DNA from 2 places in the Flavonifractor porci genome. Region 2 is predicted to be linked to the other one. Evidence: predicted binding sites of a transcription regulator. Region 2 holds the regulator's gene; the other holds the start of a gene.
The links. Region 2 encodes Rex, which represses fermentation and respiration genes when NADH is low (regulators of the CRP and FNR family bind a similar motif). Its sites were predicted from a motif close to ATTGTTAANNNNTTAACAAT; they were not measured.
Positions count from the first base shown of each region.

Region 1: the regulator Rex is predicted to act here: its motif matches at 1,846-1,865, upstream of WHJ28_RS11075 (V-type ATPase subunit subunit G family protein).

Region 1 is NZ_JBBHLB010000011.1:98,236-102,706, forward strand. It holds gene WHJ28_RS11070 (DEAD/DEAH box helicase) at 1-1,733, shown strand, start outside; gene WHJ28_RS11075 (V-type ATPase subunit subunit G family protein) at 2,083-2,397, shown strand; gene WHJ28_RS11080 (V-type ATP synthase subunit I) at 2,397-4,406, shown strand; gene WHJ28_RS11085 (V-type ATP synthase subunit K) at 4,408-4,471, shown strand, end outside.
Region 2 is NZ_JBBHLB010000001.1:266,905-271,375, forward strand. It holds gene WHJ28_RS01295 (peptidoglycan-binding protein) at 1-944, opposite strand, end outside; gene WHJ28_RS01300 (spore cortex-lytic protein) at 957-1,346, opposite strand; gene WHJ28_RS01305 (redox-sensing transcriptional repressor Rex) at 1,475-2,107, shown strand; gene WHJ28_RS01310 (hypothetical protein) at 2,104-3,216, shown strand; gene WHJ28_RS01315 (heavy metal translocating P-type ATPase) at 3,253-4,471, opposite strand, start outside.

The DNA.
Region 1 (4,471 bases), on a different contig from region 2:
ATGAACGCCCCTCCCCCATTCAGGAAAAGGCCATCCCCCCCGCTTTGGCGGGCAGAGATGTGCTGGGCTGCGCCCAGACCGGCACCGGCAAGACCTGCGCCTTTGCCGCACCCATCCTCCAGCGGCTGAGCGGAACCAGGGGCAAGGGTATCCGGGCCCTCGTCCTTACCCCCACCCGGGAGCTGGCCCTCCAGATTCAGGAGAATATCGTGGCCTACAGCCGCCACCTGCCCCTCCGCTCCGCCGTCATCTTCGGCGGCGTGGGCCAGAACCCCCAGGTGGAGCAGCTGAAAAAGGGCGTGGACATCCTGGTGGCTACCCCCGGCCGCTTGGGCGACCTGTACAACCAGAAATTCGTGGACCTGTCCAGGCTGGAGGTCTTTGTACTGGACGAGGCCGACCGGATGCTGGACATGGGCTTTATCCACGATGTCCGCCGCATCCTGGGCTGGCTGCCCAAGAAGAAGCAGACCCTCTTCTTTTCTGCTACCATGCCCCCGGAGGTCCAGGGACTGGTGGATTCCCTGCTGGTAAACCCGGTAAAGGTGGCGGTGAACCCGGTGTCCTCCCCGGTGGAGGTCATCGACCAGAAGCTCTACTATGTGGACCGGGGCAACAAGACCAAGCTGCTGGCTTCCCTGATCCTGGAGCCCGACGTGAAGAACGCCCTGGTGTTCACCCGCACCAAGCACGGCGCCAACAAGGTGGCCGGGGATCTGGTGAAGGCGGGCATCGCCGCCGCCGCCATCCACGGCAACAAGAGCCAGACCGCCCGGCAGCAGGCCCTGGCCGACTTCAAGAGCGGACAGGTCCGCGCCCTGGTGGCCACCGACATTGCCGCCCGGGGTCTGGACATTGATGAGCTGTCCCATGTGTTCAACTACAACCTGCCCGACGTGCCTGAGACCTACGTCCACCGCATCGGCCGTACCGGCCGGGCGGGCCGGGGCGGTACCGCCATCTCCTTCTGCGACATCAATGAGAAGGAGGAGCTCAAGAGCATCCAGAAGCTGCTGGGCCGTGCCATCCCGGTGGTGGAGGGCCACCCCTGGCCCATGGAGGTCTTTGAACCCCTGCCCAAGGATAAAAAGGGCCGGATCATCAACCCGGAGGACGCCGAGGCCCGGGCCGCCGCCAAGGAGAAGCGCCGCCAGCGGGACGCCGCCAACAAGGCCGCCGCTGCCGAGCGCAAGGCCAAGGCTGCCCAGAAGGCGGCTGAGGCGGCGGAACAGCCCGCCCCCGCCCAGCCGGAGAAAAAGAAGAAGTCCAAGCGGGGGGTGCGCAACAGCGCGACCCTGGAGGAGGCCCTGGTGGCCACCGCGCCCGCCCGCCCCGCCGCCCCCGAGCCGGCCTTTGCCGATTTCCGCCGGCCCGACCCCCTGGCCAGCGACATCATTATGGATGCCACCGCCCGGCTGCTGGCACCCCGGAAGCCCGCGCCCCGGCCTGAGAAAAAGGAGAACCGGAAGGAGAAGCGGCCCAAGGAAAAGCAGCCCAGGGAGAAGCAGACCCCTCAGGAGAAGGCTCCCCAGAAGCAGCCCAAGGCCCAGGGTAAGAAGCAGGCCGCAGCCCAGTCCTCCGCCTCCGCCCCCGCGCCCAAGAGCGGACGGAAAAAGCACGGCGGCAGAGGCCGCGCAGGCCGTCCGCCGGAGATCGTGCTGCGGACCAACGGCCAGAAGGACTCCACCGAGCAGCCCAGCCTGATGAAGCCCTATTACCTCAGCGACGACTGATGGGATCAATTTCTGAACGGCGCTGCCGCATGATTGCGGCAGCGCCGTTTTTTTGCCCAGTTATGGGGAGCGGCTAAAAGCCTGAAAGAAAAAATATGTACAAAAAAATTTTTGTGTTAAATTATTCACAAAAATAAATGAGGGAAAAAACGGAGGAAAATCAGGCATAATTGATAAAGACGGCGGGAATAAAGGGATAAAAACTATGCAAAAAAAGCTGAAAAAAAGAAAGGCCAAAAATTGAACTGATAATTTTAAACTTGCAATCTTGGTCAGTTTGAAGTATCATGACTAGTAACATCGGATAAATTGTCCAGAGGGACAAGAGATGGGGAAAGGCGGTGAATGTATGTCTCTGGAAGCGATCAAGCAGGTGACTGAGGCGGAACAGGCCAACAAGCAGCGCAAGGCGGAAGCTCAGGCGGAGGCCAAGCGCACCGTGGCGGAGGCCGAGCGGGCCGGCAAGGCCCGGCTGGCGGAGGCCCGGGCTCAGGCCGAGGCCCAGGTCCGTGAATTTATGCGCTCGGCGGAGGAAACGGCGGCCAAACACGCGGCCGAGGTAAACGCCCAGACGCAGAAGGCCTGCGACGCCCTGCGCTCCAAGGCGGAGGGCCGTCTGGCCGACGCCGCTGAGAGCATCGTGAGAAGGGTAGTGAAGAACTGATGTCCATTGTGAAAATGAAGCGGCTGCGGCTCATCGGAATGCAATCCGAGCGGGAGTCCATGCTGCGGCTGCTTCAGCATTTGGGCTGTGTGGAGATCGACGAGCCGGGGGACCGCAAGGATGACCCCGACTGGGCCAGTCTGACGCGGCCGGACACCGGGGCGCTGAACGAGGCCAGGGATGCCCGTTCCAGCGTGGAGAATGCCCTGAAAGCCCTGAAGAAGTACGGACCCAAACAGAAGGGCGGGCTCCTCACCCCCAGACCGGTGATCACAGAGGGAGAACTCTTCGACGACGCGGCCTACCGGACCGGCCTGGCGGATGCCGGGCAGCTGGTGGCCCTGGAGCGGAAGATCTCGGCTCTGTACGCCGAGCAGAACAAACTGCGGACTCAAAAGCTGGCGCTGGCTCCCTGGCTGGCGCTGGATATCCCCCTGGAGACGGCCTCTACCCCGGAGGTGGCGGTGTCCTTCGGCACCGTGGCCGCGTCCACCGATCTGGACGCCATGGATGGGGCCCTGGGGGCGGTCACCGACCTGTATGAGCTCATGCGGGCGGGGGCGGACAACGAACTGAAATATCTGGTGTTCCTCTGCCACCGCAGCGTGGAGGAGGACTGCCAGGCGGTGCTCAAGGAGTACGGCTTCTCCCGGGCGGCCCTGCGGGGCTGGACGGGGACGGCGGCGGAGAACGACAAGCGGCTGGACGAAAAGCTGGCCGACGCCGCCCGTGCGCTGGAGTCCACCATCGACCAGGTGGGGGAATACGCCTCCAAAAAGGGCGCTCTGGAGCGGTGCCTGGACAGGGCCGATCAGGAGATCGCCCGGGAGGAGGCCCGCTGCCGTCTGCTGGACAGCAGTTCCGCCTTCTTCCTGGAGGGCTGGGTGCCTGTCCCCGACGAGAAAAAGCTGCTGGAGCGGTTGGGGCAGTACACCTGCTGCTGGGAGACCCAGGACCCGGCAGCCGAGGACTATCCGGTGGTGCCGGTGAAGCTGAAGAACAACCGCTTTACCGAGCCGCTGACCACCATTACCGAGATGTATTCCCTGCCCGCCTATGACGGCGTGGACCCCAACGGGCTGATGGCCCCCTTCTATATCTTCTTCTTCGGGTTTATGTTCGCTGATCTGGGCTACGGCCTGATCCTGGCGGGGGCCTGCGCCTTCATCAACCACAAGGTCCACCCCAAGGGGGGCTTCGGACAGCTGATCCGGCTGATGATCATGTGCGGCATTTCCTCTGCTGTCATCGGCTTCTTTACCGGCGGCTTCTTCTCCGACTTCCTGTATCAGTTCACCAACATGCTGGGCCTGTCCCAGCCGGTGATCCCCTTCCTGTCGGTGCCCGAGGGGGCGACGGGCGTGCCCGGCCCCCTGCTCAACGTCATGGGCGACCCCATGACCGTGCTGGTCTTTGCGCTGGCCGTGGGCTTTGTGCAGATCCTGGTGGGCATGGCGGTGAAATTCTGGATGCTGTGCCGCCGGGGCCAGGTGGTGGACGCCATCCTGGATATCGGTACCTGGTGGGTCATCTTTGTGGGTATCGCCCTGTTCGCGCTGAATGTGGGCAATGTGGCGGGCTACCCGGTGGTGCTCATCATCGGCTGCCTGATGCTGCTGGGCCAGGCCAGAAACGCCAAGGGCTTCGGCAAGGTGACCGCCATCATCGGCGCGGTGTACAACGGCGTGACGGGCTACTTCGGAGACATCCTCTCCTACTCCCGTCTGATGGTGATGATGCTGGCCGGTTCGGTCATCGGCCAGGTGTTCAACATCCTGGGCGCCATGCCCGGCGGCGGACTGCCCCCGGCCATCGGCATCCCCATCTTCTTTATCATCTTCATCATCGGTCACGCCTTCAACATCGGCCTGAACGTGATCGGCACCTACGTCCACACGTCCCGTCTGCAATACCTGGAATTTTTCAAGCAGTTCTATGAAGAGGGCGGACGCCCCTGGCGGCCCCTGAACATTGCGACAAAGTATGTCGACATTAAGGAGGAAGAGTAACATGACATTCGGTGAATTTCTGACCCAATACGCTGGCGCGTTCTTTGGTTTCCTGGGCGCCGCTC
Region 2 (4,471 bases):
ACACGGGGGATATTGCTGTAGAACTCCGATACCACCGACAGTACATATTGCACGGTTCGTACCGAATCACCTCTGGCGCCCTCGGCCAGCACGTTGGGGAAGGGCTGACTTCCGCTGCCGGGGTAGTAGGTCTGCCCCTGACTGATGAGTTCTGCCAGATCCAGCACGCCCACATAGAGGAAGACCATCTTGTACCAGGTGGAGTTACCCACGATACCGTCGGGCGTCAGGTCAAAGATGGACTGGAATTTCTTGACCGCCGCCTCGGTGGCGGGACCAAAGACTCCGTCTACCGGGTAGACCTTGGGAATGGCGGGGTAGTCCCGGGAGATGCGGTTGAGCATGACCTGGATGCGCTGGACCGCCTCGCCTCTGTCTCCGCGGCGGATGGGATAGCCGGGATAGGAGTAGCGGATGCCCTGGACCGGGGCGTTGGTCACCAGCTCAATATTGTCGCCGTAATAGGAGCGCAGGATGGTCATGTAGTCCGCCCCTTGTTCCGCCATGGCCTGGCTGCCCCACTGGGACAGCCCATCGCAGGTGACGGTGGTGCCGTTGCAGAATTTGGCGGCCAGAGGCTCCACGAAGCCGATGCGCCGTATGTAGGAGTTGAACATCTCATCCACCAGCTGGCTGATATTCTCGAAAATATTGCGCCCCTTAATGAACTTCTGGTCGTAGGCGGTGGAGGAGGTGATGTTGAAGGGATAGCCCCGGCTGGGGTAGAACTCGGTGTATACCCGGTTGAGGGCGAAAGAGATGATGGCCAGGATGTTAGCCTGAAGGGCGGCGGGCTCCCAGGTGGGGTAGATCTCGCTGGAGGCCACGTTTTTTACATATTCCGGAAAGGATACCGTCACATTCTCCGCGCTGGAGCCCGGCGGGCCCAGATGGACGGTGATGTATTGAGGCACATAGGGGGTAATGGGCAGCGATTCTGGCATGGTATCCCTCCTTTACAGATTCTGAGGCGGTACATTGACCGGGTCCTCCGGCAGAAGAGTGGGAGACTGCTCCGGCAGGGGGATGAGCTCCAGCTCCTGCAGGGTCTGGGTGCCGGCAAAGATCTGGACATTCTCAACCACCAGCAGCTCATAGCCAGGGGATTCGGCCCAGATGTCACACACGGCAAAGGGAGTGACGGTGCCGGGAGACTCGCTGGCTGACGCGTCAGGAGTTTCTACCTGAACGGGTGTGGTGCGGCCATTGGCGTCGGTGACCCGCAGGGCCAGCAAGGTGTGGCGGCCTTCGGTGCCCCGCTGGGTAAAAGCTACGGTGGCGCCTGCCACCGGGATCTGGGCCCGGGACGTGAATACCCGGGTCAGAATGGTTCCTGTTGCGGCCAAGTTACATTCCTCCTTTTCTTTCCACTCTATGCCGTCAGTGGAGGAATTGCCCGTGAGGCGTTGACATCGGGGCCGGTTTTGAGTAAACTGAATAAGAAAGATATCCTCTGGAACGAGTGTGATAGAGCATGAGAAAACAAAAGGTGTCCAGTGCGGTGATCCGGAGGCTGCCCCGGTACTATCGCCATTTGACGGATCTGCATTCCATCGGTGTGGAGCGTATTTCATCCAGCGCCCTGGGTCGCTCCATGGGACTGACAGCCTCCCAGATCCGGCAGGATCTGTCCTGTTTCGGAGAATTTGGTCAACAGGGGTATGGCTACAACGTGGAAAAGCTGCGGGATGAGATCTCAGATATCCTGGGCATGAACCGAGGCCATACGGCGGTCATTCTGGGCGCGGGCAATCTGGGCCGGGCCCTGATGGAAAACTTCCACTTTGAGCGCTCCGGCGTAGTGCTGGCCGCCGCCTTTGATGTAGCGCCTGAGGTGGTGGGGCAGACCCGTTCCGGTGTGCCCATTTACCACGTGGATCGGCTGGAGGAGTACCTGGCGGAGCACCCGGCCAGCATCGGTGTGCTGACAGTGCCGCACAGTGTTGCCAATGCGATTGCCAGTCGGTTGGTACGCTCCGGCGTACGGGGAATATGGAATTTTACCAACAGCGAACTGACAGTGGAGGCGCCGGGCGTGGTCATTGAGGATGTCCACTTCGCGGACAGCCTCCTGGCCCTCAGTTACATGATCTCGGAGGAAACATGAAAAAAGCAGCGGCGATCCTGCTTGCCGGGGCAGTCCTGGTGAGCAGTGGGGCGGTTTTGGCCGCCGACCAGTCTTTGGTGAGTAAGAGCTATGTAAACGGCACTTTTACGGATGAGGCTCTGAAGCAGGCGGAGCAGCGGGTGGAGGAATTGACAACACCTGTCTATCATCAGGCGCTGACTCAACTGAACGGCAAACATTCCGCCTATCTGGCCCAGGCGGGCGGCACCTCGGGCCTCAATGATCTGCGCTTTAAAAAAGGCGATGTACTGACCCTTACCTCCGGTTCCGGCGTGATGCTCTTGGCAGGGAGTGCCACAGCCTCCGGTGGAGTGCTGGTGGATGCAACGGCAGGCAGCACAGTGGCCTCCGGCAGTGGCCTGGCCATTCGCCACCGCTGTCTGGCAGGGGAGAGTCCTACCGTGGCGGTAACTGTGACCTCTGATACAGCAGTTGTCAGTCTGGAGGGCAGCTACACCCTCTCGGCCAGCGGAAACGTAGATTATAACGTTATGGCCGACGGCCTGACCCAAATGGGCCTTTTGAAGGGCACCGGCGCTACCTACGGCTCCGGCTATGAATTGGAGCGCCAGCCGGTCCGGGTGGAGGGCCTGGTCATGTTCATCCGGCTGTTGGGGGAGGAACAGGCGGCCCTGTCCAGTACGGCAACCAATCCCTTTGTGGACAGCCCCAGTTGGGCCGATCGCTATCTGGCCTATGCCTATGAAAAGGGGTACACCACCGGTATTGGCACCAACGCCGCCGGTCAGCTGGTCTTTGCCCCCAACAACATCATTACGGCCGGAGAGTACATGACCTTTGTGCTCCGGGCGCTTGGCTATTCCGAGACCGGCACCAATCCCGATTTTACCTGGCAGACTGCCATGGAGGCGGGGGTGACGCTGGCCGCCATCCGCCAGAGTGAGCGCACTATGCTGGAGAGCGGCACCTTCCTGCGGGCCCAGGTGGTCTATCTGTCGGTGTGCGCCCTCTCTGCTCCCACCAAGGATGGCGGAATCCTGCTGGAACGCACTGCCTCCAGCGGCGGCTATGACAAGGCCACCATGCAGACTGTGCTGAACGAAATTTCTGCCCTGCGTCTGAGTTAAAACGCAGAAAACGCGAGCCTTACGGCTCGCGTTTTTTCATTGCGTCTTGGTGGTGCGCATGGCCCGCATGGCGTTGAGAATGGCGATGACCGAGACGCCTACATCAGCAAAGACGGCCTCCCACAGATTGGCCTGCCCAAGAGCGCTGAGCACCAGTACCAGCAGCTTTACCCCCAGGGCGAACACGATGTTCTGACGTACAATAGCCAGAGTACGTCGGGCGATGGCGATGGCCTGAGCCAGCTTGGAGGGCTTGTCGTCCATAAGGACGATGTCCGCCGCCTCGATAGCGGCGTCGGAACCCAGGGCACCCATGGCAATGCCCACATCCGCCCGGGAAAGGACGGGGGCGTCGTTGATGCCGTCACCCACAAAGGCCAGGGCTCCTTTGGGAGACGCCTCTTTCAGCAGTCCCTCCACCCGGTCTACCTTGTCAGTTGGGAGGAGCTGGGTGTGGACCTCATCCAGGCCCAGCTGGGTGGCTACCGCCTCGCCTACCGGTTTGGCGTCGCCGGTGAGCATCACTGTTTTACGTACCCCTGCCGCCTTGAGGGCGGCGATGGCCTGCTGGGCGTCCGGCTTCACCTGGTCGGAGATAACGATATGGCCCAGATAGACTCCGTCGGCGGCCACATGGACGGTGGTGCCTACATGGTGGCAGGGGTGCCAGGTGACGCCGATCTCCTCCATCAGCTTGTCGTTGCCGGCGCAGATCACTTTTCCGTCCACCACAGCCTTAACACCACGGCCGGACAGCTCTTCCGCCTGGGCGACCCGGCTGCGGTCGGGCAGCTGGCCCCAGGCCTCCAGCAGGGAGCGGGAGATGGGGTGATCGGAGGAGGCCTCCGCCAGAGCGGCCAGCTCCAGCAGATGACTCTGGTCGCAGTCGGTGGGATGAATGGCGGTGACGTTAAAGAACCCCTGGGTCAGGGTTCCGGTCTTGTCAAAGACCACGATTTCTGTTTTGGCCAGCACCTCCAGGTAGTTGCCGCCTTTCACCAGAATACCGGCCCGGGAGGCTCCGCCAATGCCGCCGAAGAAGGAGAGCGGCACCGAGATCACCAGGGCGCAGGGGCAGGATACTACCAGGAAATTGAGCGCCCGCTGAATGGAATCCAGCCAGCCCACCTGGGTGAAGAGGGGAGGCAGGAGGGCCAGAGCCACGGCAGCCAGCACCACAATGGGGGTATAGTACCGGGCAAACCGGGTGATGAAGTGCTCGGCCTTGGCCTTTTTGCTGCTGGCATTCTCCACC